Regions from separate parts of the Pseudomonas sp. R1-7 genome, predicted to be linked through region 1. Evidence: predicted binding sites of a transcription regulator. Region 1 holds the regulator's gene; each other region holds the start of a gene.
What was found. Region 1 encodes FliA, which starts transcription of late flagellar genes. Its sites were predicted from a motif close to CTAAAGTTTNNNNNNNNNNNGCCGNTAA; they were not measured.
Positions count from the first base shown of each region.

Region 2: J3P79_RS26270 (methyl-accepting chemotaxis protein) is a predicted target of FliA. The motif match lies at 2,072-2,099, and genes of this name have one in related genera.
Region 3: J3P79_RS22665 (methyl-accepting chemotaxis protein) is a predicted target of FliA. The motif match lies at 5,186-5,213, and genes of this name have one in related genera.
Region 4: J3P79_RS06705 (methyl-accepting chemotaxis protein) is a predicted target of FliA. The motif match lies at 6,657-6,684, and genes of this name have one in related genera.

Region 1 covers NZ_CP071661.1:4,215,891-4,223,791, forward strand. Annotated here, with positions in the region: gene J3P79_RS18750 (flagellar motor protein) at 1-11, opposite strand, end outside; gene J3P79_RS18755 (protein-glutamate methylesterase/protein-glutamine glutaminase) at 11-1,144, opposite strand; gene J3P79_RS18760 (chemotaxis protein CheA) at 1,193-3,442, opposite strand; gene J3P79_RS18765 (protein phosphatase CheZ) at 3,473-4,258, opposite strand; gene J3P79_RS18770 (chemotaxis response regulator CheY) at 4,277-4,648, opposite strand; gene fliA (RNA polymerase sigma factor FliA) at 4,816-5,559, opposite strand; gene fleN (flagellar synthesis regulator FleN) at 5,556-6,386, opposite strand; gene flhF (flagellar biosynthesis protein FlhF) at 6,501-7,850, opposite strand; gene flhA (flagellar biosynthesis protein FlhA) at 7,862-7,901, opposite strand, start outside.
Region 2 covers NZ_CP071661.1:5,789,591-5,797,491, forward strand. Annotated here, with positions in the region: gene J3P79_RS26270 (methyl-accepting chemotaxis protein) at 1-1,962, opposite strand, end outside; gene J3P79_RS26275 (LysR substrate-binding domain-containing protein) at 2,149-3,069, opposite strand; gene J3P79_RS26280 (NorM family multidrug efflux MATE transporter) at 3,228-4,622, shown strand; gene J3P79_RS26285 (putative bifunctional diguanylate cyclase/phosphodiesterase) at 4,645-6,315, opposite strand; gene rep (DNA helicase Rep) at 6,589-7,901, shown strand, end outside.
Region 3 covers NZ_CP071661.1:5,038,943-5,046,843, forward strand. Annotated here, with positions in the region: gene J3P79_RS22640 (energy-coupling factor ABC transporter permease) at 1-529, opposite strand, end outside; gene J3P79_RS22645 (DUF1780 domain-containing protein) at 675-1,301, shown strand; gene J3P79_RS22650 (MOSC domain-containing protein) at 1,298-1,825, shown strand; gene J3P79_RS22655 (DUF3094 family protein) at 1,878-2,051, shown strand; gene J3P79_RS22660 (NAD(P)/FAD-dependent oxidoreductase) at 2,121-3,419, shown strand; gene J3P79_RS22665 (methyl-accepting chemotaxis protein) at 3,497-5,122, opposite strand; tRNA gene J3P79_RS22670 (tRNA-Pro) at 5,277-5,353, opposite strand; tRNA gene J3P79_RS22675 (tRNA-Lys) at 5,448-5,523, opposite strand; tRNA gene J3P79_RS22680 (tRNA-Pro) at 5,529-5,605, opposite strand; tRNA gene J3P79_RS22685 (tRNA-Asn) at 5,613-5,688, opposite strand; gene clpB (ATP-dependent chaperone ClpB) at 6,004-7,901, opposite strand, start outside.
Region 4 covers NZ_CP071661.1:1,517,262-1,525,162, forward strand. Annotated here, with positions in the region: gene rluB (23S rRNA pseudouridine(2605) synthase RluB) at 1-582, shown strand, start outside; gene J3P79_RS06670 (leucyl aminopeptidase) at 677-1,642, opposite strand; gene J3P79_RS06675 (hypothetical protein) at 1,728-1,865, opposite strand; gene J3P79_RS06680 (amino acid permease) at 2,803-4,221, shown strand; gene arfB (alternative ribosome rescue aminoacyl-tRNA hydrolase ArfB) at 4,352-4,765, shown strand; gene J3P79_RS06690 (MFS transporter) at 4,762-5,961, opposite strand; gene J3P79_RS06695 (hypothetical protein) at 6,044-6,256, opposite strand; gene J3P79_RS06700 (hypothetical protein) at 6,331-6,474, opposite strand; gene J3P79_RS06705 (methyl-accepting chemotaxis protein) at 6,762-7,901, shown strand, end outside.

The sequences.
Region 1 (7,901 bases):
AGCACATCCATTACAGGCACGCCTCGACCAGATGTTTACCCATGTCGTCCAGGCTGTAGACCGCGTCGGCCAGGTCGGCCTTGACGATCGCCATGGGCATGCCATAGATGACGCAGCTGGCTTCGTCCTGGGCCCAGATCGCGCTGCCGCCCTGTTTGAGCAGGCGCGCGCCTTCGCGACCGTCGGCACCCATACCGGTGAGCACAACCGCCAGAACTTTGTCGCCGTAGGATTTCGCCGCAGAACCGAAAGTGATGTCCACGCAAGGCTTGTAGTTCAAGCGCTCGTCGCCCGGCAGGATTTTCACCGCGCCACGACCATCGATCATCATTTGCTTGCCACCCGGCGCCAACAGCGCCAGGCCTGGCCGCAGGATGTCGCCATCCTCGGCTTCCTTGACGCTGATGCGGCAGAGCTTGTCCAGGCGCTCGGCGAACGCCTTGGTGAACGCGGCGGGCATGTGCTGGATCAATACGATCGGCGCCGGGAAATTCGCGGGCAGCTGGGTCAGGACCCGTTGCAATGCCACCGGGCCGCCCGTGGAGGTGCCGATGGCGACCAGTTTGTAGGCCTTGCGCTTGGGCGCTGGCGACGACGGGCTGGCTGGCGCCGGGCGAGCGGGCGCCGGAGCCGGAGCACTGCGAGCCGGCGCCGGATTGAAACTGCTCGACGCAGAAGGCGCAGGCGGTGGCGTTGGCGCAGCCGTCGGCGCTGGCGCCGGTGCGCTGTAGGCACTGACGCGGCGATTGCTGCGGGAAATGCTGTGGACCTTCTCGCACAGCAACTGGCGGACCTTGTCCGGGTTGCGCGAGATGTCTTCGAAGTTTTTCGGCAGGAAGTCCACCGCCCCGGCGTCCAGCGCATCGAGGGTCACCCGGGCGCCTTCGTGGGTCAGGGAGGAGAACATCAAGACCGGGGTCGGACAGCGCTGCATGATATGCCGCACGGCCGTGATGCCGTCCATCATCGGCATCTCGTAGTCCATGGTGATCACGTCCGGCTTGAGGGCCAGGGCCTGATCGATCGCCTCTTTGCCGTTAGTCGCGGTACCGACGACCTGAATACTCGTGTCCGCCGAAAGAATTTCCGAGACGCGGCGACGGAAAAACCCCGAATCGTCCACCACCAGGACTTTAACTACCATAAACACTCCGTTAGACGAGACGCGGCCCTGGGCCGCGCCCCTCCAGAATCAAATACGCCGGGCGGCGTAACGCTTGAGCATGCTCGGCACATCGAGAATCAATGCGATGCGACCGTCGCCGGTGATGGTGGCGCCGGACATGCCCGGGGTGCCTTGGAGCATCTTGCCCAACGGCTTGATGACCACTTCTTCCTGGCCCACCAACTGGTCGACGACAAAGCCGATCCGCTGGGTACCTACCGATAGGATCACCACATGGCCTTCGCCCTGTTCCACATGGGCGGCGGAGCTGACCAGCCAGCGCTTGAGGTAGAACAGCGGCAGCGCCTTGTCCCGCACGATGACCACCTCCTGCCCGTCGACGACGTTGGTACGCGACAGGTCGAGGTGGAAAATCTCGTTGACGTTGACCAGCGGGAAAGCGAACGCCTGGTTGCCCAGCATCACCATCAGGGTCGGCATGATCGCCAGGGTCAATGGGACCTTGATGACGATCTTCGAGCCCTGCCCCTTGGTCGAGTAAATGTTGATCGAACCGTTGAGCTGGGAAATCTTGGTCTTCACCACGTCCATGCCCACGCCACGGCCCGACACGTCGGAGATCTCGGTCTTGGTCGAGAAGCCCGGGGCGAAGATCAGGTTGTAGCACTCGGTGTCGCTCAGGCGGTCGGCGGCATCCTTGTCCATCACACCACGCTTCACGGCGATGGCACGCAGGACGTTCGGGTCCATGCCTTTGCCGTCGTCGGAAATCGACAGCAGGATGTGGTCACCCTCCTGCTCGGCGGCTAGGATCACCTTGCCGCTACGGACCTTGCCCGAGGCTTCGCGCTCTTCCGGCGACTCGATGCCGTGGTCGACCGCGTTACGCACCAAGTGGACCAGCGGGTCGGCCAGGGCCTCGACAAGGTTCTTGTCCAGGTCGGTCTCTTCACCCACCAATTCCAGGTTGATTTCTTTCTTGAGCTGGCGAGCCAGGTCACGAACCAGGCGCGGGAAGCGCCCGAAGACTTTCTTGATCGGCTGCATCCGGGTCTTCATGACCGCGGTCTGCAAATCGGCCGTGACCACGTCGAGGTTCGACACGGCCTTGGACATGGCTTCGTCCTGGCTGTTGAGGCCCAGGCGCACCAGGCGGTTACGCACCAGCACCAGTTCGCCGACCATGTTCATGATCTCGTCCAGGCGCGCGGTGTCGACCCGAACGGTGGTCTCGGCTTCGCTGGCCGGTTTTTCGGCGGGCGCGGCGGAAGGAGCCCGAGCAGGGGCAGGCGCCGCTGCGGCGGCAGGCTTGGGTGTTTCAGCTTTCGGTTCCGCTGCCTTGGCAGCCGGCTTCGGCGCGGCCTTGGCGGCGGGCGCGGCAGTGGCGGCAGCGGCAGGCGCAGCGGCAGCCGCACCCACTTCGCTGAACTTGCCCTTGCCGTGCAGTTCGTCGAGCAGCGATTCGAATTCGTGGTCGCTGATCAGATCGCTACCGGCTGCCGCGGCCGCTGGCTTGGCCGGCGTCGGCGCCGAAGCGATGGCCGAGTCCAGTGCATCGACGGCAAAGTTGCCCTTGCCGTGCAACTGGTCGAGCAAGGCTTCGAATTCGTCATCGGTAATGTCCGAGTCATCACCCGCTGCCTTTGGCGCAGCCGGGGCAGCCGGGGCCGCGACCGCATCGGCGGCGAACTGGCCCTTGCCGTGCAGTTGGTCGAGCAGCGACTCGAACTCATCGTCGGTAATTTCATCGCTGGCAGCGGCATTGGCGGCTGGCGCAGCAGGTGCGGCCGGAGCCTCGGCTTCGGCCTTGACGGCGCTCAGCGAGTCCAGCAGCGATTCGAATTCGTGATCGGTAATGTCACCCGATTCTTCGGCAACCGGCTCTTCAACCACAGGCTCGGCAGCCGGCGCGGCTTCGTCAGCCGACTGCGGCTCGGCCAGGCGCGACAGCGCGGCGAGCAGCTCGGGGGTGGCTGGGGTGATCGGCGAGCGCTCGCGCACTTCGCTGAACATGCTGTTGACCGCATCCAAGGCTTCGAGCACCACGTCCATCAGCTCCGAGTCGACGCGACGCTCACCCTTGCGCAGGATGTCGAACACGTTCTCGGCAATGTGGCAGCACTCCACCAGCTCGTTGAGCTGGAGGAAGCCGGCGCCTCCTTTTACAGTGTGGAAACCGCGAAAAATTGCATTGAGCAGATCCGCATCATCAGGTCGGCTTTCCAGCTCGACCAGCTGTTCGGACAGTTGCTCTAGAATCTCGCCGGCCTCAACCAGGAAATCCTGAAGGATCTCTTCATCGGCGCCGAAGCTCATTAATGGCTGCTCCTAAAATAGGGCTAAAACTCAAAATCCAAGGCTGGACAACAAATCGTCCACATCGTCCTGACCGGACACAACGTCTTCTCTTTTATCGGCATGAATTTGCGGACCTTCACCCTGAGAGAGATGTTTTTGTGGATCTTTTTCAGCAAGTATCGCCGCGCGGTCGTGTTCGATGCCGGCAAAGCGATCCACTTGGCTTGCCATCAACACCAGCTTGAGCAAATTGCTTTCAACTTCGGTGACCAACTGGGTCACGCGCTTGATCACTTGGCCGGTCAGGTCTTGATAGTCCTGGGCCAGCAAAATGTCGTTGAGGTTGCCGGCCACGGCGCGGTTCTCGGTGCTGCTGCGCGCCAGGAATCCGTCGACCCGACGGGCCAGTTCGCGAAATTCCTCGGCGCCGACTTCGCGACGCATGAACCGTCCCCAATCGGTGCTCAACGCCTGGGCTTCCTCGCTCAGGCCGTTGACCAGGGGCGTTGCGCTTTCCACCAGGTCCATGGTGCGGTTGGCCGCGGCTTCGGTCAGCTTGACCACATAACCCAGGCGCTCGGTGGCGTCGGTGATCTGCGAGACTTCCTCGGCCTGCGGCATGTTCGGATCGATCTGGAAATTGACGATCGCGCTGTGCAGTTCACGGGTGAGCTTGCCGACTTCCTGGTACAGACCACGATCCCGGGTCTGGTTGAGCTCATGAATCATTTGAACCGCATCGCCGAAGCGGCCCTTTTCAAGGCTGTCGACCAGTTCGCGGGCATGTTTTTTCAGGGTCGATTCGAAATCGCCCATTGAAGATTCGTTGTCCATAGCTCCCCCGTGGCGCCGTTAACCGATGCGTTCGAAGATTTTTTCGATCTTCTCTTTCAACGCCTGGGCCGTGAAGGGTTTGACCACATAGCCGTTAACACCGGCCTGGGCGGCTTCGATGATCTGCTCGCGCTTGGCTTCGGCAGTGACCATCAGCACCGGCAGGTGCTTGAGTTTTTCATCGGCGCGCACGTGGCGCAGCAAGTCGATACCGGTCATGCCAGGCATGTTCCAGTCAGTCACCAGAAAGTCGATGCTCCCGCTGTTGAGGACCGGAATGGCGGTAGTGCCATCGTCGGCCTCGACCGTGTTGGTGAACCCGAGGTCACGCAACAGGTTTTTTATGATCCGCCGCATCGTTGAGAAGTCATCAACGATGAGGATTTTCATGTTCTTGTCCAATTCGACCTCCAAGCAGTCTTAAACGCGCCCAGCACCTGGACGCGCCATTTCAATCAATCCGGCACAACACTCGACAACGGTCTGGAGCACAACGGGTGGAGACTGGCCCGGCGCGTGCCATGCCAGCCTCGTTCGCAGTGTCCCCACACTGCTCGTCAGCGCGCTCGCCACTCCCCCAAACGCCCCCGCAAGCGGGCCGCGCACTGGCTGTGTAACTGGCTGACCCGCGATTCGCTGACCCCCAGGACCTCACCGATTTCCTTGAGGTTCAGCTCTTCGTCGTAGTACAGCGCCAAGACCAGTCGCTCACGCTCCGGCAAATTGGCGATCGCATCCGCCAGCGCGCTCTGGAAACGCTCATCTTCCAGGTCACGCGACGGCTCCATGTGAGCACTCGCGTTATCCTCGTGCAGCCCTTCGTGCTCGCCGTCCTGCAACAGGTCGTCGAAACTGAACAGGCGACTGCCCAAGGTATCGTTCAAAATCCCGTAATAATCATCGAGACTCAACTGGAGTTCGGCTGCAACTTCGTGATCTTTAGCGTCTCGTCCGGTTTTCGCTTCAATCGCGCGAATCGCATCACTGACCATGCGCGTATTGCGATGCACCGAACGCGGCGCCCAGTCGCCCTTGCGGACTTCATCGAGCATCGCCCCGCGGATGCGGATACCGGCGTATGTCTCGAAGCTGGCGCCCTTGCTCGCGTCGTATTTGTTCGACACTTCGAGCAGGCCGATCATGCCCGCCTGGATCAAGTCCTCGACCTGCACACTGGCCGGCAAGCGCGCCAGCAAGTGATAGGCGATGCGCTTGACCAGGGGCGCGTAACGCTCGATCAACTCGTACTGGGCGTCCCGTGCCGATTTTTTGTAGAGATGGTTGTAACCGCTGGCTGTCATAACACGGGCCCTGCTGTTTGTTGCACGAGACGCTCGACGAAAAATTCCAGATGCCCGCGTGGGTTGGCCGGCAGAGGCCAGGTATCGACTTTCTGGGCGATCGCCTTGAACGCCAGCGCGCATTTGGAACGTGGAAAAGCTTCATAAACGGCACGTTGCTTCTGGACCGCCTTGCGTACACTTTCGTCGTAAGGCACTGCGCCGACGTATTGTAGGGCGACGTCCAGGAAGCGGTCCGTGACCTTTGTCAACTTGGCGAACAGGTTGCGTCCTTCCTGTGGGCTCTGGGCCATGTTGGCCAGGACGCGGAAGCGGTTCATGCCATAGTCGCGGTTAAGCAGTTTGATCAGGGCGTAGGCGTCGGTGATCGACGTCGGTTCGTCGCAGACCACCAGCAAGACTTCCTGGGCGGCGCGGACAAAACTGACCACCGAGTCACCGATACCGGCAGCCGTGTCGATCACCAGCACATCGAGGTTGTCACCGATGTCGCTGAACGCCTGGATCAGGCCGGCGTGCTGCGCAGGCGTCAGGTGCACCATGCTCTGGGTGCCGGAGGCGGCCGGCACGATGCGAATCCCGCCGGGGCCCTGCAACAGCACGTCGCGCAACTCACAGCGCCCTTCAATCACGTCCGCCAGCGTGCGCTTGGGTGTGAGCCCCAGCAGCACGTCGACGTTCGCCAGGCCCAGGTCGGCGTCCAGCAGCATGACCCGTCGGCCAAGCTCTGCCAGAGCCAGGGACAAGTTCACTGACACGTTAGTCTTCCCGACGCCACCTTTGCCGCCGGTCACCGCGATCACCTGTACGGGATGCATGCTGCCCATGTTCGTTCTTTACCTTGTCTTACTTAGACGGAGGCCACATTACTGGCTGCGCGTTCACTCGGAACAATGCATGGCAGACCATCGATGTAGGTACAAAAAATATTCATGATTACCTCAGCCAACCTGCTTGGTCGGGCTGTGGTAGATGTCAGCGAACATATCAGCCATGGCTTCTTCGCTGGGTTCTTCCTGCATTTGCACACTCACGGCACGACTGACCAGTTGATGACGGCGCGGCAGATGCAAATCATCCGGGATCCGCGGCCCGTCGGTCAGGTAGGCCACCGGTAGTTCATGACCGATCGCCAGGCTCAACACCTCGCCCAGGCTTGCCGTTTCGTCCAGCTTAGTCAGGATGCAGCCGGCCAGCCCGCAGCGTTTGTAGCTGTGGTATGCGGCGGTTAGAACCTGTTTCTGGCTGGTGGTTGCCAACACGAGATAATTTTTTGACTTGATGCCACGCCCGGCCAGGCTTTCCAGCTGCATGCGCAGGGCCGGATCGCTGGCTTGCAGGCCGGCGGTGTCGATCAGCACGACGCGTTTGCGCATCAGCGGCTCCAGCGCCTGGGCCAGGGATTGACCCGGATCCACATGGGTCACCGACACGTTGAGGATCCGACCCAGGGTCTTGAGTTGCTCCTGGGCGCCGATGCGGAAACTGTCCATGCTCACCAGGGCGATGCTCTGGGCGCCGTACTTGAGTACATAACGGGCCGCGAGCTTGGCCAGGGTCGTGGTCTTGCCCATGCCGGCCGGGCCGACCATGGCAATCACTCCGCCCTCCTCCAGTGGCTCGATTTCCGGCGTGGCGATCATCCGCGCCAGGTGAGCCAGCAACATGCGCCAGGCCTGGCGAGGCTCGTCGATGTCGTTGATCAGGGCCAGCAGGTCGCGCGCCAACGGGCCGGACAAGCCAATGCGTTGCAGGCGACGCCACAGGTTGGCCTGGGCCGGACGGCTGCCTTGCAGTTGGTTCCAGGCCAGCGAACCGAGCTGGACTTCCATCAACTCGCGCAGGCTGTTGAGTTCGAAGCGCATCGAGTCCAGGGCACGCGGATCAACGCCTGGGGCCGGGGCGGCTGGCGCGGGTGCCGGACGACGCGGCTCGGCCGGCGTCGGCTCGATCAGCGGTTCGGCAGCGGTCAGCGGCAGGCCTGCGGTCAAGGGCTGGCCGGCGAACAATTGACGATTGGTGCCCGCGCTGCCCGTGCCTTCGCTGGCGCGCAGGCTCAGCTCGGCCTGGGCGCTGGCGATGCGCGACTGGGTCTTGCGCAGCTCGTCCTCGAGTTCCATGTTTGGAACGCGCGGGGCCAGCGCCGACAATTTGTAATCCAGGGCCGCCGTCAGCTCGACACCGCCGGCGATACGACGGTTGCCGATGATGGCTGCTTCAGCGCCCAGCTCGTCACGAACCAGTTTCATGGCCTGACGCATATCGGCGGCGAAAAAACGCTTCACTTGCATAAACCACTACCTCAGCCGTTGGGCCCTACTGTCGCAACGATGGTCACTTGC
Region 2 (7,901 bases), 1.6 Mb from region 1:
GACTTCCTTGCGCAGGTCCTGCGCCAGTTTTTCCAGTTCCTTGGCGGTGATCGCCAGGTTCGACACCACTTCGCGCTGTTCGCTGTTAGCCATCGCAATGCTCTGCAAGTTGCTGCTCAGCAGCGTCGCGGTGCTGCTTTGTTCCTGGGTTGCGGTGGTGATCGCAGCGAATTGCTGACCGGCGGAGCGGCTTTGCTCATCGATGCGCGCCAGGGCCGAGGCCACGTTGGCGTTACGCGACAAGCCTTCCTGCATGAGCAGATTGCCCTTCTCCATCGTGCTGATGGCGTTGCCGGTTTCTTGCTGGATGCTGTTGATCATCCCGGAAATTTCATCGGTGGCCTGGCGAGTGCGCGAGGCCAGGCTACGAACCTCGTCGGCCACGACGGCAAAACCACGACCTTGTTCGCCGGCTCGGGCGGCTTCGATGGCGGCGTTCAGCGCCAGCAGGTTGGTTTGCTCGGCAATCGAGGTGATCACCCCGACGATGCCACCGATTTCCTGGGAGCGCTGGCCCAGCGTGTTGATGACCGTGGCAGTGCTGTTCAAGGCACCCGCGATCTGCTCCAGGGACGACGATGCTTCGTCCATCGAGGTACGACCGATCCGGGTTTGCTGGGCATTGTCCTGGGCCAGGCGTTCGGTATTGCCCATGTTGTCGGCGATGTTCAGCGAGGTGGCGCTGAACTCTTCCACTGCTCCGGCCATGCTGGTGATTTCGCCGGACTGCTGCTCCATCCCTTCGTATGCGCCGCTGGACAAGCCGGACAGCGCCTGGGCACGGCTGTTGACCTCTTGCGAGGCTTTGCGGATGTGCTCGACCATGGTCGACAAGGCCTGGCTCATCTGGTTGAACGCACGGGCCAGTTGGCCGATTTCATCGTGGCTCGATACATTCAGGCGCACGCTCAGGTCGCCGGCACCCAATGCTTCGGCCTGACGCACCAAGTCACCAAGCGGAGCCAGTTTGCTGCGCAACAGCCACACCGCCGCGCCTACCGCCAGCAACATGGCCAGCAGGCTGCCGATCGCCAGTTGTGTGCCGACGCTCCAGGTCACTGCGTTGATCTCGGTTTTCGGCATGCTCGCCACGACGGCCCAAGGCCCGTCCTCGAACGGCACGGCGACGCTGTAGAACTCTTCAGCGGTGTCGGCCCAGAACGCACCTTTGCCGGGCTTCGTAATCAACGTTTTGATGGCCGCGGTAGCGTTGTCCTGTGCCTGCACGCCAGCCGGCAGCACCAGCCATTTGTTTTGTTCGTCCAACAACGCCAGCGAACCGGTCTGGCCGATGCGGAAGCGCTTGAGGTTCTCGAATTGCGCATTCTGCGCATCGGTGTAATCGAATCCTACATACAACACCGCAATGATCTTGCCGCTGCTGTCGCGTACGGGGGTGTACTGCGACATGTAGAAACGTCCGAAAAGCAAGGCTCGGCCGATGTAGCTCTGGCCGCCGATCACCGGGCCATAAGCCGGGCCGGCGCGGTCGAGCACAGTGCCAATGGCCCTTGTCCCGTCCTGCTTGCTGACCGATGTACTGACGCGAATGAAATCGTCGCCGCTGCGCACGAATATCGTGGCCACCCCGGCGGTCATCGCCTTGAACTCATCAACTTCCTTGAAGTTGTTGTTCAGCACTTCACTGCCCAGGCTCAAGCCAGGAGTCTGCACGCCCGCCACCGTCACCGGCTGGTCCGGGTGCACGCTCAAGCCCGCGCTGAAACGCTTCTCGAACAGCCCCGCCAGCCGCTGCGTGCTTTCGCGCAACGTACTGTGGAACGTGTTGAGCTGGTCGGCCATCAGGCGCGCTTCGCTGGCCAAGTGCTCTTCACGGGTGGAAAGGTTTGCGGCGTCCAGCGAGCGCAAGGCAAAGATGGTACTGCCGGAGATCACGATCGCCAATATCACGGCGAGGGCAAGGCCTAGCTGCGAGGCGATCCGGGCACGGGGTTGAGACATGACGGCTCCTGGCCGAGAGACCGGATCGTCCTGATCACGTCGCACGCTCGGCATTTTGATTCGATGAGGAATGAATGGGCCCTTTCTGAACGAAGGTTCTATGTTCACGGAGTCGGCCAGAATGCCGAATACTTGAGCGCCTTGGAGGGAATAATACCAAGTGGCTAGCACGGCACCTTCAACGTTTCAGCCCAGGCGCTCGACCTCGGGTAGCTGCATGGCCTTGACCTCGCCCTGAAGAAAGTCGCTGAGCCTGCGCAAACGTTCACCTCCGGGCCGGGTTTTCGGCCAGACCAGATAATAATGCTCGCCGCTGGCGACGGCCGTCGGCCACGGCAGGCTCAAGCGCCCCTGGGCCACATCCTCGGCGACCATCAATAGATCCCCCATGGACACGCCGTAGCCACGCGCGGCCGCGATCATGCCCAGCTCCAACGTATCGAACACCTGCCCGCCCTTGAGCGAGACCTTGTCCGACAAGCCCATGCGTTGCAACCAATTGCGCCAGTCCCGGCGATCCGGAGTGGGGTGCAACAGCTCGGCCCTGGCCAATCGCGCTGCATCCCAAGGCTGATCATTGAGCAAATTCGGAGCGCCAACCGGAATCAACTCCTCGGGGAACAGCAAGCTGGCCTCCCAATCCGCAGGAAAATGCCCATTGCCCAGCAGTACCGCGCAGTCGAAGGGCTCGGTGTTGAAATCCACCGAGTCGACGTCCATCCAGGCGCTCGTCAGCTGCACTTCGTTGCCGGGTTGCAAATGACGGAAGCGGCTCAGGCGCGCCAGCAGCCAGCGCATGGTCAGGGTCGACGGCGCCTTCATCCGCAGGATGCCGTCCTCGCCATGCAACGTGTGGCAGGCCCGCTCCAGCGCCATGAACCCTTCCCGCACGCCCGGCAATAGCAGGCGCGCCGCCTCGGTCAGTTGCAGGTTGCGCCCGCTGCGCTGGAACAGCCGACAGGCAAAGTGATCTTCCAACGTGCGGATGTGCCGGCTGACGGCGCTCTGGGTAATCGACAACTCCTCGGCGGCGCGAGTGAACGAGCTGTAGCGCGCGGCGGCCTCGAATGCCCGTAGCGCATAAAGCGGAGGAAGACGACGAGACATTGCAAAAGCTCCATGGCGCGGTTTGCAAACCCTACCAGAAAGCCGCCACGCATGAGTTTTAATCATGCCAGCGATCTTTTTTATCCTTTTGTGCAATCTGCCGGGAGCGCCGAGAATCGTCGCTCTACTGCCTTGTTTGAACATGGAGCGTGATGATCATGCAGCATCCTGCGCGTACCGAACTCTGGGCCATCCTGCGGCTGGCGGGGCCGTTGATTGCTTCGCAGTTGGCGCACATGCTGATGGTGCTGACCGACACCCTGATGATGGCTCGCCTGAGCCCCGAGGCCTTGGCCGGCGGCGGGCTTGGGGCGGCGACCTACTCGTTCGTGTCGATTTTCTGCATCGGCGTGATCGCGGCGGTGGGCACCCTGGTTGCGATCCGCCAGGGCGCGGGCGACATCGAAGGCGCCACCCGGCTGACCCAGGCCGGGTTATGGCTGGCCTGGTTGATGGCGCTGATGGCCGGCCTGCTGCTGTGGAATCTCAAGCCGGTGCTGCTGATGTTCGGCCAGACCGAACCCAACGTGCTTTCCGCCGGGCAGTTTCTGCTGGCACTGCCGTTTGCCCTGCCCGGTTATTTGAGCTTCATGGCGCTGCGTGGCTTTACCAGCGCCATCGGGCGGGCCACGCCGGTGATGGTGATCAGCCTCGGCGGCACGGTGGCCAACTTCTTGCTCAACTATGCGCTCATCACCGGCATGTTCGGCCTGCCAAAGCTCGGCCTGATGGGAATCGGCCTGGTCACGGCGATCGTCGCCAACTGCATGGCCCTGGCGCTGGCCTGGCACATTCATCGGCACCCGGCCTATCGTGCCTACCCCTTGCTTGCCGGCCTGTCGCGGCCCAACCGCCAATACCTCAAGGAGCTGTGGCGCCTGGGCCTGCCGATTGGTGGCACTTACGCAGTGGAAGTCGGCCTGTTCGCGTTCGCTGCCCTGTGCATGGGCACCATGGGCAGCACGCCGCTGGCGGCACACCAGATCGCCCTGCAAATCGTCTCGGTGGCCTTCATGGTTCCGGCGGGCATGTCCTACGCCATCACCATGCGCATCGGACAGCATTACGGTGCCGGGCAATTGCTCATGGCGCGCCTGGCCGGGAGGGTCGGGATTGGCTTTGGCGCGGCCGCCATGCTGGCGTTTGCCATGGTGTTCTGGCTACTGCCGAATCAGTTGATCGGTCTGTTCCTGGACCACGAAGACCCGGCGTTCCGCGCGGTCATCGACCTGGCGGTGAGCCTGTTGGCCGTGGCGGCGTGGTTCGAGCTGTTCGACGGCACGCAAACCATTGCCATGGGCTGCATCCGCGGACTGAAGGACGCCAAGACCACCTTCCTGGTCGGCCTGGGCTGCTACTGGCTGATCGGCGCGCCGGCGGCGTGGTGGATGGCCTTCCATTTGCACTGGGGCCCGACCGGCGTCTGGTGGGGCCTGGCGCTGGGGCTGGCCTGCGCGGCGGTGAGCCTGACGTTGGCGTTTGAGTGGAAGATGAAGCGGATGATTCGCAGCGAGCCGGGGCAGCGCAGTTTCGAAGCGATCCAGGCCAAATGAACTCGCTCCCACCGGGTCTGTGTCAGCTGATTTCCAGCATCGACTGCTGGTCACCCTCGAACATCAGGTACTCAACCAACTCCACCAGCGGCAACGGCTTGCTGATCAGGAACCCCTGCACCTGATCGCATCCGAAACCGCGCAACAGGTCCAATTGCTCGCGGGTCTCGACGCCTTCGGCCACCACCTCGAGGTTGAGGTTATGGGCCAGGTTGATCATCGCGTGCACCAGCTTGCGGTTCTCCTCGCGCTGTTCCATGCCGCCGACGAAGCTCTTGTCGATCTTTAGCAGCGCAATCGGCAGGCTGTTGAGGTGCACGAACGAAGAGAACCCGGTGCCGAAATCGTCCAGGGAAAACCGCACCCCCAGGCGCCCCAAGGCATCCATGGTCTGCTTGACCAGTTCGCTGCGACGCATGACGGCGGTTTCGGTGAGTTCGAATTCCAGCCACTGGGCCTCGACGCCGCGCTCGGCAATCAGTCGACTCAGGGTCGGCAGCAGTTGGCTGTCCTGGAACTGCCGGAACGACAGGTTGATCGCCATGTGCAGCGGCGCCAGCCCGCGTTCGCGCAGGGCCTGCATGTCGCGCAGGGCACGGGAGATCACCCAGTAGCCCAACGGCACGATCAGGCCACTTTGCTCGGCCAGCGGCACGAACTCACTCGGCGGCAACAACCCGCGCTCGCCATGACGCCAGCGCACCAGGGCTTCGAGACCGACAATCGTGCCATCGGCCAGGTTCAGCCGAGGCTGGTAATGCAATTCCAGTTCATCACGACGCAACGCCCGTCGCAGCTCGCTTTCCAGGTCGGCGAGGCTGCGGGCATTGCGGTTGATGCGCTCATTGAAGATATGAAAGGTGCAGCCTTGGGTGCTCTTGGCCTGTTGCATGGCGATATGGGCATGCCACATCAAGGGGTCCGCGCCGGCCTGCGCCCGGGCGTGGGCAATGCCCAGGCTGCAACCGATCAACAGGCTTTCACCGTCCACCCAGTAGGGTTCGGCCATGGCTTCGGTGATGCGTTCAGCCATCCACTCCGCTCGCTGGGGCGCCCGGCGGGTGTCGATCAACAGGGCGAATTCGTCGCTCCCCAGCCGGGCCAGCTGATCACCGGCCTCCAGCGCGCCCTTGAGGCGCGAAACCACCTGAAGAATCAAACGATCGCCGGCCTGGTGGCCGAGGGCGTCATTGGCGTGGCGGAAATTGTCGAGATCCAGGTGACCGAGGGCCAGGCCACGGCCTTCGTTTTCAGCCAGGCGCGCCGCCAGCAACGTCTGGAAGCCCTGGCGGTTGGCGATGCCGGTCAAAGGGTCCTGCTCGGCGAGCCGTTGCAGGGTGTTTTCCAGCACCCCTCGCTCGCGCACGTGACGCAGGCAACGGCGCAGCGTCGCCTCGTCGAGGGTGTCGCGCACCAGCCAGTCGCTGACGCCATCCGGGGACGCCGCAGGTTCGTGCTCAAGCAACAGAACCGTCGGCAGACGACAACGTCCCGGCCCCGGCTGCAGGGTAGCAACGGTCAGCAGCACCGCGTTGCGGTTGTCCTCGAACAGGCTGCTGACCGAGTCCCAGCTCGGGGCGCTGATCAACACGACCGAGGGCCCCATGGGCGCCAGGCACTCGCGCAGTATCGCTGACCACTCAGGCGTTTCGGCCAACAACAGCAAACGCAAGGGTTCGACAGGCGTAGACAAGCTGACTCCCTAGACTCTGCAAGGTGGTAGGCGCGGGGCATTATGACGCGCCGATGGGCAATCACCAATGCCAATGGTTCTCAAACACCCACTTTTGAGGGTTTATTCACTCAAAAACGAACGTTAGACCTAAATTCTGTCCGCATCCTGAGGGAAAGTCACAAAAGCGGCAATTGCAATGATGTGCCGCGTCACAAGTCGGACAGGGCAGCACAATTCTCAGAGCCTGTTAAAATGCCGGCCCATTTCGCAAACGACTCCCTGAACCCTGTCATGTCCCGACTCAATCCCCGGCAGCAAGAAGCCGTGAACTATGTCGGCGGCCCTCTTTTGGTGCTCGCCGGTGCAGGCTCCGGCAAGACCAGCGTGATCACCCGCAAGATCGCGCATTTGATCCAGAACTGCGGCATCCGCGCCCAGTACATCGTTGCAATGACGTTCACCAACAAGGCCGCCCGGGAAATGAAAGAGCGGGTCGGCGGCCTGTTGCGCGCCGGCGAAGGCCGCGGCCTGACGGTCTGTACCTTCCACAACCTGGGCCTGAACATCATCCGCAAGGAGCACGCGCGGCTGGGCTATAAACCGGGCTTCTCGATTTTCGACGAGACCGACGTCAAGGCCCTGATGACCGACATCATGCAGAAGGAATACTCGGGCGACGACGGCGTGGATGAGATCAAGAACATGATCGGCGCCTGGAAAAACGACCTCATCCTGCCGCCCGAGGCCCTGGAAAACGCCCGCAACCCCAAGGAGCAGACGGCCGCCATCGTCTACACCCACTACCAGCGAACGCTCAAGGCGTTCAACGCGGTGGACTTCGACGACCTGATCCTGCTGCCGGTCAAGCTGTTCCAGGAACACGCCGACATCCTTGAGAAATGGCAGAACAAGGTCCGCTACCTGCTGGTGGACGAATACCAGGACACCAACGCCAGCCAGTATCTGCTGGTGAAGTTGCTGATCGGCAAACGCAACCAGTTCACCGTGGTGGGCGACGATGACCAGTCGATCTACGCCTGGCGCGGCGCACGGCCGGAAAACCTGATGTTGCTCAAGGAAGACTATCCGTCGCTCAAAGTGGTGATGCTGGAGCAGAACTACCGCTCCACCAGTCGCATCCTGCGCTGCGCCAACGTGCTGATTTCCAACAACCCCCACGAGTTCGAAAAGCAACTGTGGAGCGAGATGGGGCACGGCGATGAAATCCGCGTGATCCGTTGCCGCAACGAAGACGCCGAAGCCGAGCGCGTGGCCATGGAAATCCTCAGCCTGCACCTGCGCACCGACCGACCGTACAGTGACTTTGCGATCCTGTACCGCGGCAACTACCAGGCCAAGCTGATCGAGCTGAAATTGCAGCATCACCAGGTTCCCTATCGCCTGTCGGGGGGCAACAGCTTTTTCGGTCGCCAGGAAGTGAAGGACCTGATGGCCTACTTCCGCCTGATCGTGAACCCGGACGACGACAATGCCTTCCTGCGGGTGATCAACGTGCCGCGCCGGGAAATCGGTTCGACCACGCTTGAAAAACTCGGCAACTACGCCACCGAGCGCAAGATCTCGATGTACGCCGCCACCGACGA
Region 3 (7,901 bases), 820 kb from region 1:
CCAGCCAGTAAGGCATGACGAAAATGCCGTCATGCCAGAGCAGGCCCAGCCCCAGCAGCAGGCAGACCAGCGCCGAAAGCGCGGCCGCCAGGAACCCGGAACAGAAGATATACACGAACAAATTGCGCGGTTGGGCACGCTCCACCAGGATCGCGCAGCATTCGGTGATCAGCACCGGCAAGAGAATCAACAGCGCGCCATTGATACCAACGGCCATCAGGTCCTGGCGCCCCAACAGCACCAGCGCAAGCTGGGCGATAAGCCCGCCAAGGATCGCCAGCGGCCAGTCCAGCAGCAAGGTAACGGCAGTCAGGCCGATGAAGTGATACGAGACGCCAGTGTCGAAGTCGCGCCGTACCAGCCACAACATGAACAGGGCGAACACCGTACCAAACAGCAGGTGCTGGCGGCGGCTGTCGGTAAACAGCTCGACCCACGGCGCCCGCGCCACCGCCCAGGCTATCGCCGGCACATAGATCAGCCAGCCAACCGCCAGGGTCTGCGGCGAGAGCAACTCGGCACCGATCATCGATCAACTCCTTTGGCATGCCCTTGCATCAGGGACTCCGTCGTAGCCCTGAGATTCAAGCCGGCAGTCTACACCCGCGCACGTGGGCGCCATTAATCAACGCAACGCTTTGGGCTTGTAGCAATTGAACGCTAAGCTTGGGCTCATGGATGATTCCGATTATTTACGCCTGCTGACCATCGCGGCCGAGCAAGCCAACGCCTTTCTCTCCAATGCCCGCAAATGGGAGCGTGAGCGTTGGGTCTGCCAGCGCCTGCTGCAAGGGCTGAACGTGCCTTATCGCGCCGATGAGTTCGCCCCCGCCGGTGAGCCGCCAGACGTGTTGTTCCGCGATGCGAATTTCGAAGTGTTTTTTGTGCTCGATGAAGGCCGTCGTCTCAACGACGAGTGGCGCGACGAGCTGCAGCGTCGCCGCAGCGCCTTTTCCCTGAGCCAGTTGGTGCGGCGCGAGGCCAAGCCCCGACGGATTCCGGCCAATGAGTTCCTGATGAGGTTGGCACCGACCCTGCGCAAGAAAGCCCACAACTACACCGAGCGCGGCATGGACCTGGGGGAGCTGGACATCATCGCCTTCGCCAGCCTCAAGCGCGAAGTCCTGGACCTCAACAGCCATTTCCCGCCGCCGACCGAATACCTGCGCCAGGGCTGGCGCTCGTTGTCGCTGGTTGGGCCGACCTTCGCCCGGGTGCTGTTCGCCCACCCCGATGCACCGGATTTCCTGCGGGGCAACCTGGGCCGTAGCATCGTCTTCGATGTGGGGATCAGTCTGTGAGTCCATTGCAGGAACTGATCGCCGCCGTGCCACAACAAGGCCGTGTGCGCTGGATCGGTGTGCGTCCCCAGGGCCATGCGCCGATGGTCGAACTGGATGCCGTAGAGGCGCGCCTGGAGGCCGGATTGACCGGCGACCACGCCCGCCCCGGCATTCGCAATGCGCGGCAAGTGACGTTGATTCAATGGGAGCACCTGGCCGTGATCAGTTCACTGATGGGCCGTCCCGAGGGTCAGCCGGTGCAGCCTCAAGAACTGCGGCGCAATATTGTGGTAAGCGGGATCAACCTGTTCAGCCTCAAGGGCCGGCGTTTTCGCATCGGCCAGGCGATCTTCGAAACCACCGGCTGGTGCCAACCCTGTGCACGACTGGAACGAAACCTAGGCGAAGGCACGTTCCAGGCCGTACGCGGCCATGGCGGAATTACCGCGCGGGTGCTACAAAGCGGAATCATTCGCCTGGATGACAGCCTGGCCGTCGAACCTGTCCCGGCGAGCGGCTACGCTACTTTCAATGCCGGATAGCCGGACGCTGTAACGTCTTCACATTCCGCAACGTCTACCTGACGAGGCCAATATGACCAGCCGCCTGAACCCAGATGACCAGAAGCATGTCGAAGAGTACCTGCAACTGTCCCAGCACCGAGTCGAGCGCCGGCCTTTCCGGCCGTGGATGCTCCTGGTGGTGGTACTGGCCATCACGATAGGCCTGGGCCTGTTGAGCCGTTTGATCAGTTACCTGACGCTATGAGCCGCTTTTTATCATCGACGCTCGCGCAGGTAACGGCACCGAATTCCTTTAGCCTTGCGAGATATCCCCATGACTCATCGTATTGTCATCGTTGGCGGCGGCGCCGGCGGTCTGGAGTTGGCTACCCGTCTGGGTAAGACTCTGGGCAAACGTGGCACGGCCAGCGTAATGCTGGTCGACGCGAACCTGACCCACATCTGGAAACCGCTGCTGCACGAAGTCGCCGCCGGTTCCCTCAACTCCTCCGAAGACGAACTCAACTACGTCGCCCAGGCAAAATGGAACCACTTCGAGTTCCAGCTGGGGCGCATGAGCGGCCTGGATCGAGAGAACCAAAGAATCCAACTGGCCGCCACCTATGACGAGGCGGGCGTAGAACTGTTGCCGGCCCGGGAACTGGCCTACGACACGCTGGTGATCGCGGTGGGCAGCACCACCAACGATTTCGGCACCGAAGGCGCGGCGCAACACTGTCTGTTTCTCGACACCCGCAAACAGGCCGAGCGCTTCCACCAGCAACTGCTTCACCACTACCTGCGTGCCCATGCCGGGCAGACCGATATCGTCGAGCGCATCAGCGTCGCCATCGTCGGAGCGGGCGCGACCGGCGTCGAACTCGCGGCCGAGCTGCACAACGCCGCCCACGAATTGCATGCCTACGGCCTGGACCGGATCAAACCGGAGAACATGCACATCACCCTGATCGAGGCGGGCCCACGTGTCTTGCCAGCCCTGCCGGAACGCATCGGCGGGCCGGTGCACAAGACCTTGGAAAAGCTCGGCGTCAACGTGATGACCAACGCCGCCGTCAGCCAGGTGACCGCCGACAGCCTGATCACCGCGGATGGCAAAGTGATCGATGCGAGCCTGAAAGTCTGGGCGGCCGGGATTCGTGCGCCAGAATTCCTCAAGGAGATCGATGGGCTGGAGACCAACCGGATCAACCAGCTGCAAGTGCTGCCGACGCTGCAGACCACTCGCGACGAAAACATCTTCGCCTTCGGCGATTGCGCCGCCTGCCCGCAGCCGGGTAGCGACCGCAACGTTCCGCCACGGGCCCAGGCCGCGCACCAGCAAGCCTCGCTGCTGGCCAAATCGCTGAAGCTGCGGATCGAAGGCAAGGCCCTGCCGGCATACAAATACACCGACTACGGCTCGCTGATCTCGCTGTCGCGCTTCTCGGCGGTGGGCAACCTGATGGGCAACCTGACCGGCAGCGTGATGCTGGAAGGCTGGCTGGCGCGGATGTTCTACGTGTCGCTGTATCGCATGCACCAGATGGCGTTGTACGGCATGTTCCGCACGGCGATGCTGATGCTGGGCAGCAAGATCGGGCGCGGGACCGAGCCTCGGTTGAAACTGCATTGAGGCCTTGTTGACGATTGTGCTGGATCAGCAGTATTGGTGCTGACTGATCCACCATCATCGTCAGTACTTAATCTCAATCAAACCTGAAACCGCTGCACCATCGTGCGCAGCGAATTCGCCAGTTGCGACAGCTCATGGCTGGACGCACTCGTCTGGTCCGCCCCAGTGGCCGACCGCACGGACAGATCACGAATATTGACCAGGTTGCGATCCACCTCGCGGGCCACTTGTGCTTGCTCCTCGGCGGCGCTGGCGATCACCAGGTTACGTTCGTGGATCTGGTGCACCGACGCGGTAATGGTCTGCAATGCCTCGCCCGCCCGTTCCGCCATCGCCAGTGTACTCGCCGCACGGCTGGAGCTGGCCTGCATGGAATCGAGCGCCTGGGTGGCGCCGGTGCGCATGCCTTGGACCATCTGTTCGATTTCCTGGGTCGATTGCTGCGTGCGATAAGCCAATGCCCGCACTTCGTCGGCGACCACCGCAAAACCACGACCGCTCTCCCCTGCCCTGGCCGCCTCGATGGCCGCATTCAAGGCCAGCAGGTTGGTCTGCTCGGCAATAGCCCGGATCACATCCAGCACCTTGCCGATGTCCTGGGACTGGCTGGCCAGTGACTGCACCAGGCCACCTGTAACCTGCACGTCATCGGCAAGCGCGCTGATGGCCTCGACGGTGTCGCTGACGCGTTCCTGCCCCAACGTCGCCGACTCACTGGATTGGCGGGTGGCGTCGGAGGTGGAAACGGCGTTGCGCGCGACTTCCTCCACGGCGGTGGTCATTTCAGTAACGGCGGTGGCGGCCTGTTCGATTTCATTGTTCTGCTGTTGCAGGCTCTGGGTGCTGTCGAGCGTGACCGCATTCAGCTCATCGGCCGCGGTTGCCAGTTGAGCCGCAGAGCCACTGATACTTTGCAAGGTCTGACGGAGGTTCTGCTGCATCGTGGCCAAGGCCTTGAGCAAACGACTCACTTCATCGTTGCCATGGGTCTCGATCGGGCGGGTCAAGTCGCCCCGTGCCACGTTCTCCGCCGCATTCACCGCCTCGCCCAAGGGCCTGACGATACTGCGGGTCAGCAGCATCGCCAGGACGACCGTCGCCAGGGCGGCCAGCACGACGAACAGGCTGACGATCATTCGCGAGTTGACGTAGTGCTCCTGGGATTTCTGGCTCTCGATCGATACCTGCCTGGAGAACAATTCCGCCAGATCATTGAGCTGCTTGCCCGACCCGTCGACCACGGTCTTCATGTCCACCAGCAACAGCTTGATCAGCTCATCCCGACGCCCCTGCTCCGCCAAGGTGAACGATTGGGCAATGCCCGAACGGTAGGCGGCGAAGGTCTGCTTGAACTGGTCATAAATGGCCTTGCCTTCCGGCGTGACGACCAGCTTGTCGTAACTGGCGATCTTTTCGCTCAGTTCTTTATCGCGGGTATCCATCTGGCCGCGATACACCGCAATGTTCTTCGGGTCCTGGTCCAGGGCCATGCGCAGGGAAATGGTGCGAATGCGCAGCATCAATTCACGAATTTCGTCACCGCCACGGATGCTGGGCAGCCATTGGGTTTCCACCGCGACCTCGCTGTCGCGGATGCTCGACATCTGTCCCAGCGCAAATACCCCGAGCAGCGCCACGAGTACGGCAATCAAGGCAAAACCCAGCGCGGCACGGCGGGCGATATTCAATTGGCGAAGGAACATGTCGGGCGCCTTTTCTTGTTGTTGGCCTGAAGGAGGGCGATCAATCAGTGCCCTGTCGGCGGGTTATCGGCAGGTTGTACGACGACTTGAAACCATCTGCTTTTTTCGCGGGCAAAAAAAATCCCCGTATCTTTCGATACGAGGATTTTTAATATGGTCGGGGTAAGGGGATTCGAACTCCTGACATCCTGCTCCCAAAGCAGGCGCGCTACCGGACTGCGCTATACCCCGGTAAAAAAAAGGCGACCTTTACAAGTCGCCTTCCTCGATCAGCGCTTTTGGCCTCTGATCTTAAGATTCGATTCCAGCGAACTGGTTTCAAAAATGGTGGGTCGTGTGGGATTCGAACCTACGACCAATTGGTTAAAAGCCAACTGCTCTACCAACTGAGCTAACGACCCAAATATGGTCGGGGTAAGGGGATTCGAACTCCTGACATCCTGCTCCCAAAGCAGGCGCGCTACCGGACTGCGCTATACCCCGATTGAAATGGCTCCGTGACCAGGACTCGAACCTGGGACCCAATGATTAACAGTCATTTGCTCTACCGACTGAGCTATCACGGAACTGATATTTCAAGTTACTGCAATTTACCGCTACAGCGTTGAAGCTTGCTTCAACCTCTTCGACTCGTTTGCATCGCTGCGTTCGTGTGTCTGAGGCGCGCTATTCTACAATCTTCAAAACCTCTGTCAACCCCTTAAATTGCTTTCAAGACAATGATTTGCAACTTATTTTAGGTTCCTTCCCGGAGAGAAGTCGCCCTTGGGGTGACGTACTGCGGGGCGCACTTTACAAGTCTTTTCCTTTGAGTTCAACGGCCTGATGAAAAAAATGGCCTCGCAAGGCGAGGCCATTCCAATATCCGGCTGTGCCGGCCTTCAGTTGAAGACGATTTCGTCGTTCTCCACCGTACCGGTCACGGTTTCGCCCGGCATGAAGCGACCCGACAGAATCAACTGCGCCAACGGGTTTTCGATCCAGCGCTGGATCGCTCGTTTAAGCGGCCGTGCGCCATAGACAGGGTCGTAACCCACCGCGATCAGCTTGTCCAATGCCTCGTCGCTCAGTTGCAGCTTCAGTTCGCGCTCGGTGAGGCGGCTGCGCAGGCGACCCAGCTGGATCTCGGTAATGCCAGCGATCTGATCGCGAGCCAGCGGCTCGAAGATCACCACTTCGTCGACGCGGTTGATGAATTCCGGCCGGAAGTGCGTTGAGATCGCGTCCATGACCGCAGCACGTTGCGCCTCACGGTCTCCCACCAACTCCTGGATCTGCGTCGAGCCCAGGTTGGAGGTCATCACGATCACCGTGTTGCGGAAGTCCACCGTGCGCCCGTGGCTGTCGGTCAGGCGACCGTCCTCCAGCACCTGCAGCAGGATGTTGAACACGTCAGGGTGCGCCTTCTCGACCTCATCGAGCAGGATCACCGAATACGGCTTGCGACGCACGGCCTCGGTCAGGTAGCCGCCCTCTTCATAGCCGACATAGCCCGGCGGTGCGCCGATCAAGCGAGCCACGGAATGCTTCTCCATGAACTCGGACATGTCGATGCGCACCATTGCCTCCTCGGTATCGAAGAGGAATTCGGCCAGTGCCTTGCACAATTCGGTCTTACCCACACCGGTCGGGCCGAGAAACATGAACGAGCCGCTCGGACGGTTAGGGTCCGACAAACCGGCGCGGGACCGGCGCACGGCGTTGGACACCGCCACCACTGCTTCTTCCTGGCCAATCACACGCTGGTGCAACAGGCTTTCCATTTTCAGCAGCTTGTCACGCTCGCCCTCGAGCATCTTCGAGACCGGAATGCCGGTCCACTTGGACACCACTTCGGCAATTTCTTCCTCGGTAACCTTGCTGCGCAGCAACTGGTTTTCGCTCTTGCCGTGCTGGTCGACCATTTGCAGGCTGCGCTCCAGGTCCGGGATCACCCCGTACTGCAGCTCGGCCATGCGGTTGAGGTCGCCTTTACGACGGGCCGCTTCCAGTTCCTGGCGGGACTGTTCGATCTTCTGCTGGATCTGCGCCGAGCCCTGGACTTCGGCTTTTTCCGAGTTCCAGATTTCCTCGAGGTCGGAATACTCACGCTCGTGACGAACGATTTCTTCCTGCAACCTTTCCAGACGCTTCTTCGCCGCTTCGTCGCTTTCTTTCTTCAGGGCCTGGGACTCGACCTTGAGTTGAATCAGGCGCCGCTCCAACCGATCCAGCACTTCAGGCTTGGAGTCGATTTCCATGCGGATGCGGCTTGCGGCCTCGTCGATCAGGTCGATGGCCTTGTCCGGCAATTGACGGTCGGTGATGTAGCGATGGCTAAGCTTGGCCGCCGCGATGATCGCGCCATCGGTGATCGCCACTTTGTGGTGAACCTCGTAGCGCTCCTTCAGGCCGCGCAAGATGGCGATGGTGTCTTCTTCACTCGGCTCATCCACCAGCACTTTCTGGAAGCGCCGCTCAAGGGCAGCGTCCTTCTCGATGTACTGGCGATATTCATTGAGCGTGGTCGCACCGACACAATGGAGCTCGCCGCGGGCCAGCGCGGGCTTGAGCATGTTGCCGGCGTCCATCGAGCCCTCGCCCTTGCCGGCGCCGACCATGGTGTGCAGTTCGTCGATGAACAGGATGATCTGCCCTTCCTGCTTCGACAGTTCATTGAGCAGGGCCTTGAGCCGTTCTTCGAACTCGCCGCGATACTTGGCGCCGGCAATCAGCGCCCCCATGTCCAGGGACAACAGGCGTTTGCCCCGCAGACCATCGGGCACTTCACCGTTGATGA
Region 4 (7,901 bases), 2.7 Mb from region 1:
TTGGTGGTGAGTCGCCTGAAGCGCGTGCGTTTCGGCCCGGTGTTCCTCAACTCCGACCTGCCGATGGGCCGCTGGCGCGAAATGACCCAGCAGGAAGTCGACATCCTCGCGGCTGAAGTGGGCCTCAAGCCTGTGGCGATGCCGCAGATGACCGCCAAGAGCAAGGACAAGCTGGAGCGGATGCAGCGCAAGTCCTCGCGTCCGATGGGCAAGACCGAGCGCGTGCGTACACTGCGCCCGGCGGCCGACGGTGTAGCGACTGGCCCACGTCCGTCCCGTGAGCCGCAGATCGAAGGCGAGCGCCCGGCCCGCAAACCAGCAGCGCGTCAGGACGGCGAGCGCGGCCCGCGCGCGCCACGTCCGGCCAACGGTCGTACCGAGCGTGGCGAAGGCCGCGCCCCGGCCGGTCGTGGCACGCCAGTCGCTGATCGTCCAGCCGACACAAAGCGTCCGGCCAAACCGGCGCCGAAAAAGCGTCCGGGTATCATCCTGGCCGACCGCGACGCGCCATCGGGTAAACGCCGTGGCGCACCGGCAGGTTCGGGTCAGCGTCCGGGGTTTGGGCGTCGTAAGCCGGAGTGATCGGCGAGCGCCCATGAAAAAAAGCCAACTTTCGAGTTGGCTTTTTTTTTGAGCTGGCTTTAGTGATGAAGCGCAGGTGAGCATCACCGCTGCCTTAAAGCACAAACCGCCCATCAAACATCGGCTCATTATCCAGCGCCAACATCCCCTTCTCGAAAATCAGATCCAGGTGATGGCTGCCCTTGGCCCCGCCACCGAGCCCCAGGTGAAGGCCGCAATGGCGCTCTTCAAAACCGGCATTGCGCGCGTACAGGCTCTTGACCCCTTCGTTGGTGCCGATCCCCAGTTCCTCGATGCGTCGGTTGGACGGGTTGGCGTCCAGGTACCGATTGAAATCGTGTTCAAGACCCGGGACATCGGTGGCGATCTTCTGGATCGTGGAGTCTTCGATCCACAGCTCCAACGGCGACTGCAGCACGCCATATTTGCGCGCAAAGGGGATGGTGCTGAGGAAGGTGCCGACGAATTTTACCCGGCCATTGATGGTGTCGCTGTGGGTGGCGATTTCGCCAGGCGCCAAATCGTAGTTGCCGACGCCGTTGATGTCCGTCCACTTCTTGATACTGTTCAGCGCGGTGTCGAAATACGAGCCGTGCTCGTCCTCGAAGCTCAAGGTGGTGGCCTGGGACATGCGGCGGATCAGGTGGCTGTTGAGCCCGGCAATACGCTGGGGAATTACGCTGAAGGTGTCGTAGAAGTATTCACCGTAATCTTTGAATAACAGTGATTTTTTCCAGTTGTCCGCCATCACCCCTTGCAACGCGCGGACAAAATCGGGGCCGTCGGGGCGCGGGTTGGGAAGGGTGGAAGAGTCGTAGAAGAAAATGTACAGATCGCTGTCGGCAATCGCTTGGGACAGGCGCTCCGTGGTTTCAAGGTCCAGGCGCATGGCGCTGAATCGGAACGGTGATGTGCCGCCGGCCTGTTCGGCAATGCTGCCGGCCAGCGCTTCGTAATCGGCGGTGTGGCCGAGCAATACCTTGGCGGGCTGGATGCCGGCCAGGGCGGGATGATGTTCGAGGTAGTAAAGGAAATGTGAGATGGCTCGTTGTGTGTCCATGCTTATTCTTCCCTGACGATTGATTTGGCTTCCTGGCAGCAGGATGGCGGAGCCGACCGGCCGGATCAGCTCCGCCGGGTATCGCTTACAGAGGCCACATCGCCGTGCCGAACGGAACGACGGCGTCGGCTTGCATCATTTCAACGGCGGCTTCATGGGTCGGTGCCTCGAACCATTCGTCCAGTTGCAGTTCGGTTTCCAAGTCTTTGTCCAGTGCTTGCATAGTGAATCTCCTAGATGACTTTTGCGGAAAACGCGGGCCGATTCGGCGAGTCAAACCCGGCAGAATCGGCACCGCAAAAACTCGCCGGCACGATGCCTGGGCAAGTGGCTGAAAACCTAGTCGAGGGTTTTTTGGAATGCAAAAAAATATTTTAGTTTTTTCTTTTGAACTTTTTGTTCCATTTTTGAAGCGTTGGTTAACCGTTGGAAAACAGCTGATTGCCCCTCTTATTTTGATAGGTAGCTACCTACCGTCAATTTGCAGTCAGTCCTCGATAGTTTCCCAAGTGGAAATCCTGCGTTACGTCTCGTAAAGAAATGCTGACGGAAAACGCCCGTCGCCTTGGCGGCGAGCGAGGTTTTGTTCGCCTGTAAGAAAAAGCTTCCGCACCGCCGTGGCTTAAGTCGTTTTGAAGGCTCTGGCCCGGTTGTTTCAGGCGCGCTTCAAGGGTGAGATGCGCTCCATGCCTGTCGTGCAGGCGAATAACAAAAAGGAGGCGCAATGAACGCCGTAGCTCCGTTTCCATTCTCCCGTGGTGGCGTTTTTTGCGTCGCTCACATCAACGGCTCGCAAGGGCCCGGACATCTTTTCGCAGCCGCCCGACACGCTCGGGGTGGCCCCGTGCGATCCCGGCAACTGACACGCTGATCCGGTGGTGTCTGGCAGCAGGGGGTCAGCGGTGTACAATGCGCCGCGTTTTACTGTGACCCTTCGCGTACCCACGCACTTTCAAGGTTATCCGCCTTGTTCACTCCGCCACGCCACAAGCGTGTCGGGTTCGATTTCGTCACAGATAAAAACAAACAGGTGACGCATGACCGTTGTAAAAACGCTGAATTCCTGGTGCCTGCGCTGGGGTTTGATCGGCGCTGCTTGAGATCCGATTCGAGCGGCAACGTCTAACGAACATCATCAAACCTTGCGTGAGACTTTTTTCATGAGTGGACAAAACTCGCATTCGGGCGAGCTGAAACGCGGCCTGAAAAATCGCCACATTCAACTGATCGCCCTCGGTGGCGCGATCGGCACCGGCCTGTTCCTCGGCTCGGCGGGGGTGCTGAAATCAGCCGGCCCGTCGATGATCCTCGGCTACGCCATCTGCGGCTTCATCGCCTTCATGATCATGCGCCAGCTCGGTGAAATGATCGTCGAAGAGCCGGTGGCCGGTTCCTTCAGCCATTTCGCCCACAAGTACTGGGGCGGTTTTGCCGGGTTCCTGTCGGGTTGGAACTGCTGGATTCTCTACATCCTGGTGGGCATGTCCGAACTGACCGCGGTCGGCAAGTACATCCATTATTGGGCGCCGGATATTCCGACCTGGGCGTCGGCGGCGGCCTTTTTCATCCTGATCAACGCGATCAATCTGGCCAACGTCAAAGTCTTCGGCGAGGCCGAGTTCTGGTTCGCGATCATCAAAGTCGTGGCGATTGTCGGCATGATTGCCCTGGGCAGCTATCTGCTGGTCAGCGGTCACGGCGGCCCGCAAGCGTCGGTGACCAACCTGTGGTCCCACGGTGGGTTCTTCCCCAATGGCGTCAGCGGCCTGGTCATGGCCATGGCAATCATCATGTTTTCCTTCGGCGGCCTGGAGATGCTCGGTTTCACCGCCGCTGAAGCCGACAAGCCGAGAACCGTGATTCCCAAGGCCATCAACCAGGTGATTTACCGGATCCTGATTTTCTACATCGGTGCCTTGGTGGTGCTGTTGTCCCTGACACCATGGGACAGCCTGCTGACCACGCTCAATGCCTCCGGCGATGCCTACAGCGGCAGCCCGTTCGTGCAAGTGTTCTCGATGCTGGGCAGCGACACCGCCGCGCACATCCTCAATTTCGTGGTGTTGACCGCTGCGCTGTCGGTCTACAACAGCGGCACCTACTGCAACAGCCGTATGTTGCTGGGCATGGCCGAGCAGGGCGATGCGCCCCGGGCCTTGGCAAAAATCGACAAGCGCGGCGTGCCGGTGCGTTCGATCCTGGCTTCGGCGGCGATCACGCTGGTGGCAGTGCTGCTGAACTACCTGATCCCGCAACATGCGCTGGAGTTGTTGATGTCGTTGGTGGTTGCCACCCTGGTGATCAACTGGGCGATGATCAGCTACTCGCACTTCAAGTTCCGCCAGCACATGAATCAGTCCGGCCAGGCACCGCTGTTCAAGGCGTTGTGGTATCCGTATGGCAACTATGTCTGCCTGGCATTCGTGGTGTTCATCCTCGGCGTGATGCTGCTGATCCCTGGCATTCAGATCTCGGTGTACGCGATTCCGGTGTGGGTGGTGTTCATGTGGGGGTGCTATGTGATCAAGAACAAGCGCGAGGCTCGGCATGAGCTGGCGGTGGCTGCTGCTGCCAAGTAAGCAAGCCCGAAATACAACAAACCCGGCCAAGTGCCGGGTTTGCTGTTTCAGGCAAGACACCAATCCCCTGTGGGAGGTGTTGTCTGGGGGATTCGCGGTATCCTGTGGAACCTGACACCGGACACTTTCCATGCTGGTCATTTCCAACACCGTGCACATCCCGGACGCCGAGATCGAGCTGACGGCCATTCGCGCCCAGGGCGCCGGCGGGCAGAACGTCAACAAGGTGTCCAGCGCCGTGCATTTGCGCTTCGACATCCCTGCCTCGTCGTTGCCCGAGTTCTACAAGGAACGGCTGCTGGCCCTGCGCGACAGCCGCATTACCAGCGACGGTGTGTTGATCATCAAGGCCCAGCAATACCGCACGCAGGAACAGAACCGGGCGGACGCATTGGAGCGCCTGACCGAACTGATCCTCAGCGCCACCAAGGTGGAAAAGAAGCGTCGCCCGACCAAACCGACGCTGGGCTCGAAAAAGCGTCGCCTCGAATCGAAGACCAAGCGCGGCTCGATCAAGGCCGGGCGCGGCAAGGTGGATTTCTAGTTCTTCTCCCGCTCCTCACGGTAGCGAGGCGCCTGACGGAACAGGTAGACGCTCAGCGCCAGCCCAACCAGGGCCGCCAGCGCAGCGAACAGAAAGATCGAGGCAAAACCGAAACCGGCGGCAATAGCACCGGCCAGTGGCCCGGTGATGCCCAGCGACAAATCGATGAACAGCGAATAAGCCCCCACCGCCGCCCCACGGCTTGAGGCCGGAACCAGGTTGACCGCTTCCACGCCCAACGCCGGGAATACCAGTGAGAAGCCGAAACCACTCAACGCCGCGCCCGCCAGGGCCCATTGCGCATCCGGGGCCAGCCACAATAGCAACAGGCCCAGGGTTTCCACCGACAGGCAGGCAATCGCCACCCTGAACCCTCCGAGACGGTTGATCAGATTACCGAACAACAGGCGCGCGCCAATAAAGCTGGCGCCGAACAGGCTCAGGCACAGCACGGCGTTGTCCCAATGCTGCGTGGCGTAATACAACGTAATGAAGGTGGCGATGGTGCCAAATCCGATGGAACCCAGGGCCAGCCCGCAGCCATGGGGCAGCACGCGCCCCAGCACGTGCATGAATGGCAAGCGTTCGCCGACGACGATGGGCGCTGCGGTTTTTCGCCAGGCCAATGCCAGCCCCAGCACGCCCAGCAAAATGATACTGACGCCCATGCTCCACAGCCCGAGCGCATTGACCAGCCACACTCCCAACGGCGCGCCGATCGCCAGCGCGCCGTAACTGGCGATGCCGTTCCACGAGATGACCTTGGCGGTGTTCGCCGCGCCGACCCGGCCGATGCCCCAGCCAATCGATCCCGAGCCCACCAGGCTCTCTGCGCTGCCCAGCACCAGGCGACCGATCAGCAGGCTGGTCAGGCTCAGGACCGGCATGCTGGCGGACCAGGCGGAAACCAGCATGAATACGCCACTCAAACCACACCCGGCCAGGCCAAACATGACCGCGCGCTTGCTGCCCAGGTTGTCGATGATGCGTCCCGCATACGGACGGCTGAGCAGGGTGGCCAAGTACTGGACGCTGATCACCAGCCCCGCGATCACCGCGCCAAATCCCAGCTCGCCATGGACGAACCCCGGCAGGACGGCCAAGGGAATGCCGATGTTCAGATAGCCGATGAAGGTAAACAGGACAATGGAAACGACTTGCAGCGTGACCGCCATGGGGCGCTGGAGATCTGGCATGGGGAAAAGGTCCACGGGCAGCAGGATAGATAGGCTGCTTATGATAACGGTGACCGCAGGGGTGGAGCGTGGAAAAGTAAAACTATTTGCCGGACGGCGGTTCAGTGGTGGGCTTGCCAGCGACCAGGTGGGTGGTGACCAGCGCGGCCAGGGCATTCTCTTGCGTGCCGAACCGAGCCAACAGGGTGGCTTGTTTTTCGGGAGAGAGGCGGGTCCAGATTTCGACCATTTTCTCGGCGGTGCCGATCAGCGCACTGGCCTGGGCCGGGCTGAAGGAGGAAGTGTCGTCGGTCATGGTGGGGGCTCGGATTCAGGCGGTGTGGAAAGCGCATCTTAGCGCTTTCCACACAGTCTGGTGGTGCGGGTGAATCAATCCTCGCTGTCGGCCAGGCGGCGTTCAGCGGCTTGCTGCTGCTCGGGTTGCTGGGCGTCGGGTTGCCCTCCGGCTTGTTGCGGGGTCGTCTGCTCAGGTTCGTGCAGGCTTGGGAAGGGGAGATTAGGGATCTCGTGCATATCGCGCTCCTCGCAAAGTCTGTTGATAGATCTGGTAGATCCGCGCTTCTAAAAAGCCTGGGCAGGATACCCCAGGACAAATGACAAAAAGACTTTTAAATCCTGGCGGAGCGACCGATGGGCTTGTCTGGACAAGTCATGTCCAATCCGCGGACCGCTGTCGCTACCAGTGGTCGCCACGGCTCAAGAACGGTAGCCGCGGGCCGATGCCGTGTACATATCCTCCACATTCAGTAGCGAGAGTGGACCCTGGACATGGAGGTCCTTTATTCGAAGAGATCGACTCCATGTTTCTACAAAAATCCCTGAGAGCGCAGATTCTGGCCCTGTTGAGCGGCAGCCTGCTGGCGATGCTGCTGATCGCCCTGGCGTCCTTTCACTTCCTTTCCGATGGCATCCATAATTATCGCAACCTGATCGATGGTCCGTTGCGCGCCTCGCAACTGATCGATGAGGCCAATTTGCAATTCAAGGTCCAGGTCCAGGAGTGGAAGAACGTCCTGCTGCGTGGCAAGCAGCCGGCGGACATGGAGAAATACTGGAAGCAGTTCGAGGAACGCCAGCGCGACGTTCAGAATTTGCTGGGTGAGTTGATCAAGCATGAAGGTGTTCCGACGTCGATCAGGACACGTATCGAACGTCTGCGGGGCGAACACGCACAATTGGGCGCGGCCTATCAAAAGGGCCGTGATGCGTTTGTCGCTTCTGGCGCGGACGCCGCGGCGGGGGATGCGGCGGTCAAGGGTGTGGACCGTGCCGCCAGCGAGCAGATGAGCGAACTGGTGGTAGAGCTGCATAAACTGGGCGACGAACAATCGGCGCTGATCAGTGCCGGTGCTGATCGCACGATCCTGCTGGGCACGGTGATCATGCTGGTGTCGGGGTTGCTGGTCGGCTTACTGAGTCTGTGGTTGATCAACCGCAACCTGGTGCAGCCAATCCGTAACCTGATCGAATACGTGACTCAACTGAGCCGTGGGCGTTTTGCCGAGCGCGTAACGAGCACGCGTCAAGACGAATTGGGCGACTTGGCCCTGGCGGCGAATACGCTGCGTGATTTCCTCGCTGAAACCTTTACCCGCCTACAACGCAGCGCCACGGAGCTGGACAGCGCCAGCGGTGAGCTCAACGCCATCGCCAGCCTGATGAGCCAGGGCACCAGCGAACAATTCGAACGCACCGACCAAGTGGCAACCGCGATGAATGAAATGTCCGCCACCGCCCAGGAGGTCGCCCGCCATGCCGCCGACGCGGCGCGGGCCGCCGATGATGCCGATCATTCGGCGCAGCTGGGTGAAAAGGTCATGCAAGGCACTATCCACACCATCACCCAGATGCGCGGCGAAATCTCCAACACCGCCACGGTGATCCGTCGCCTGGAAACCGACAGTGGGCGCATCGGCAAAGTGCTGGAAGTGATTCGCGGG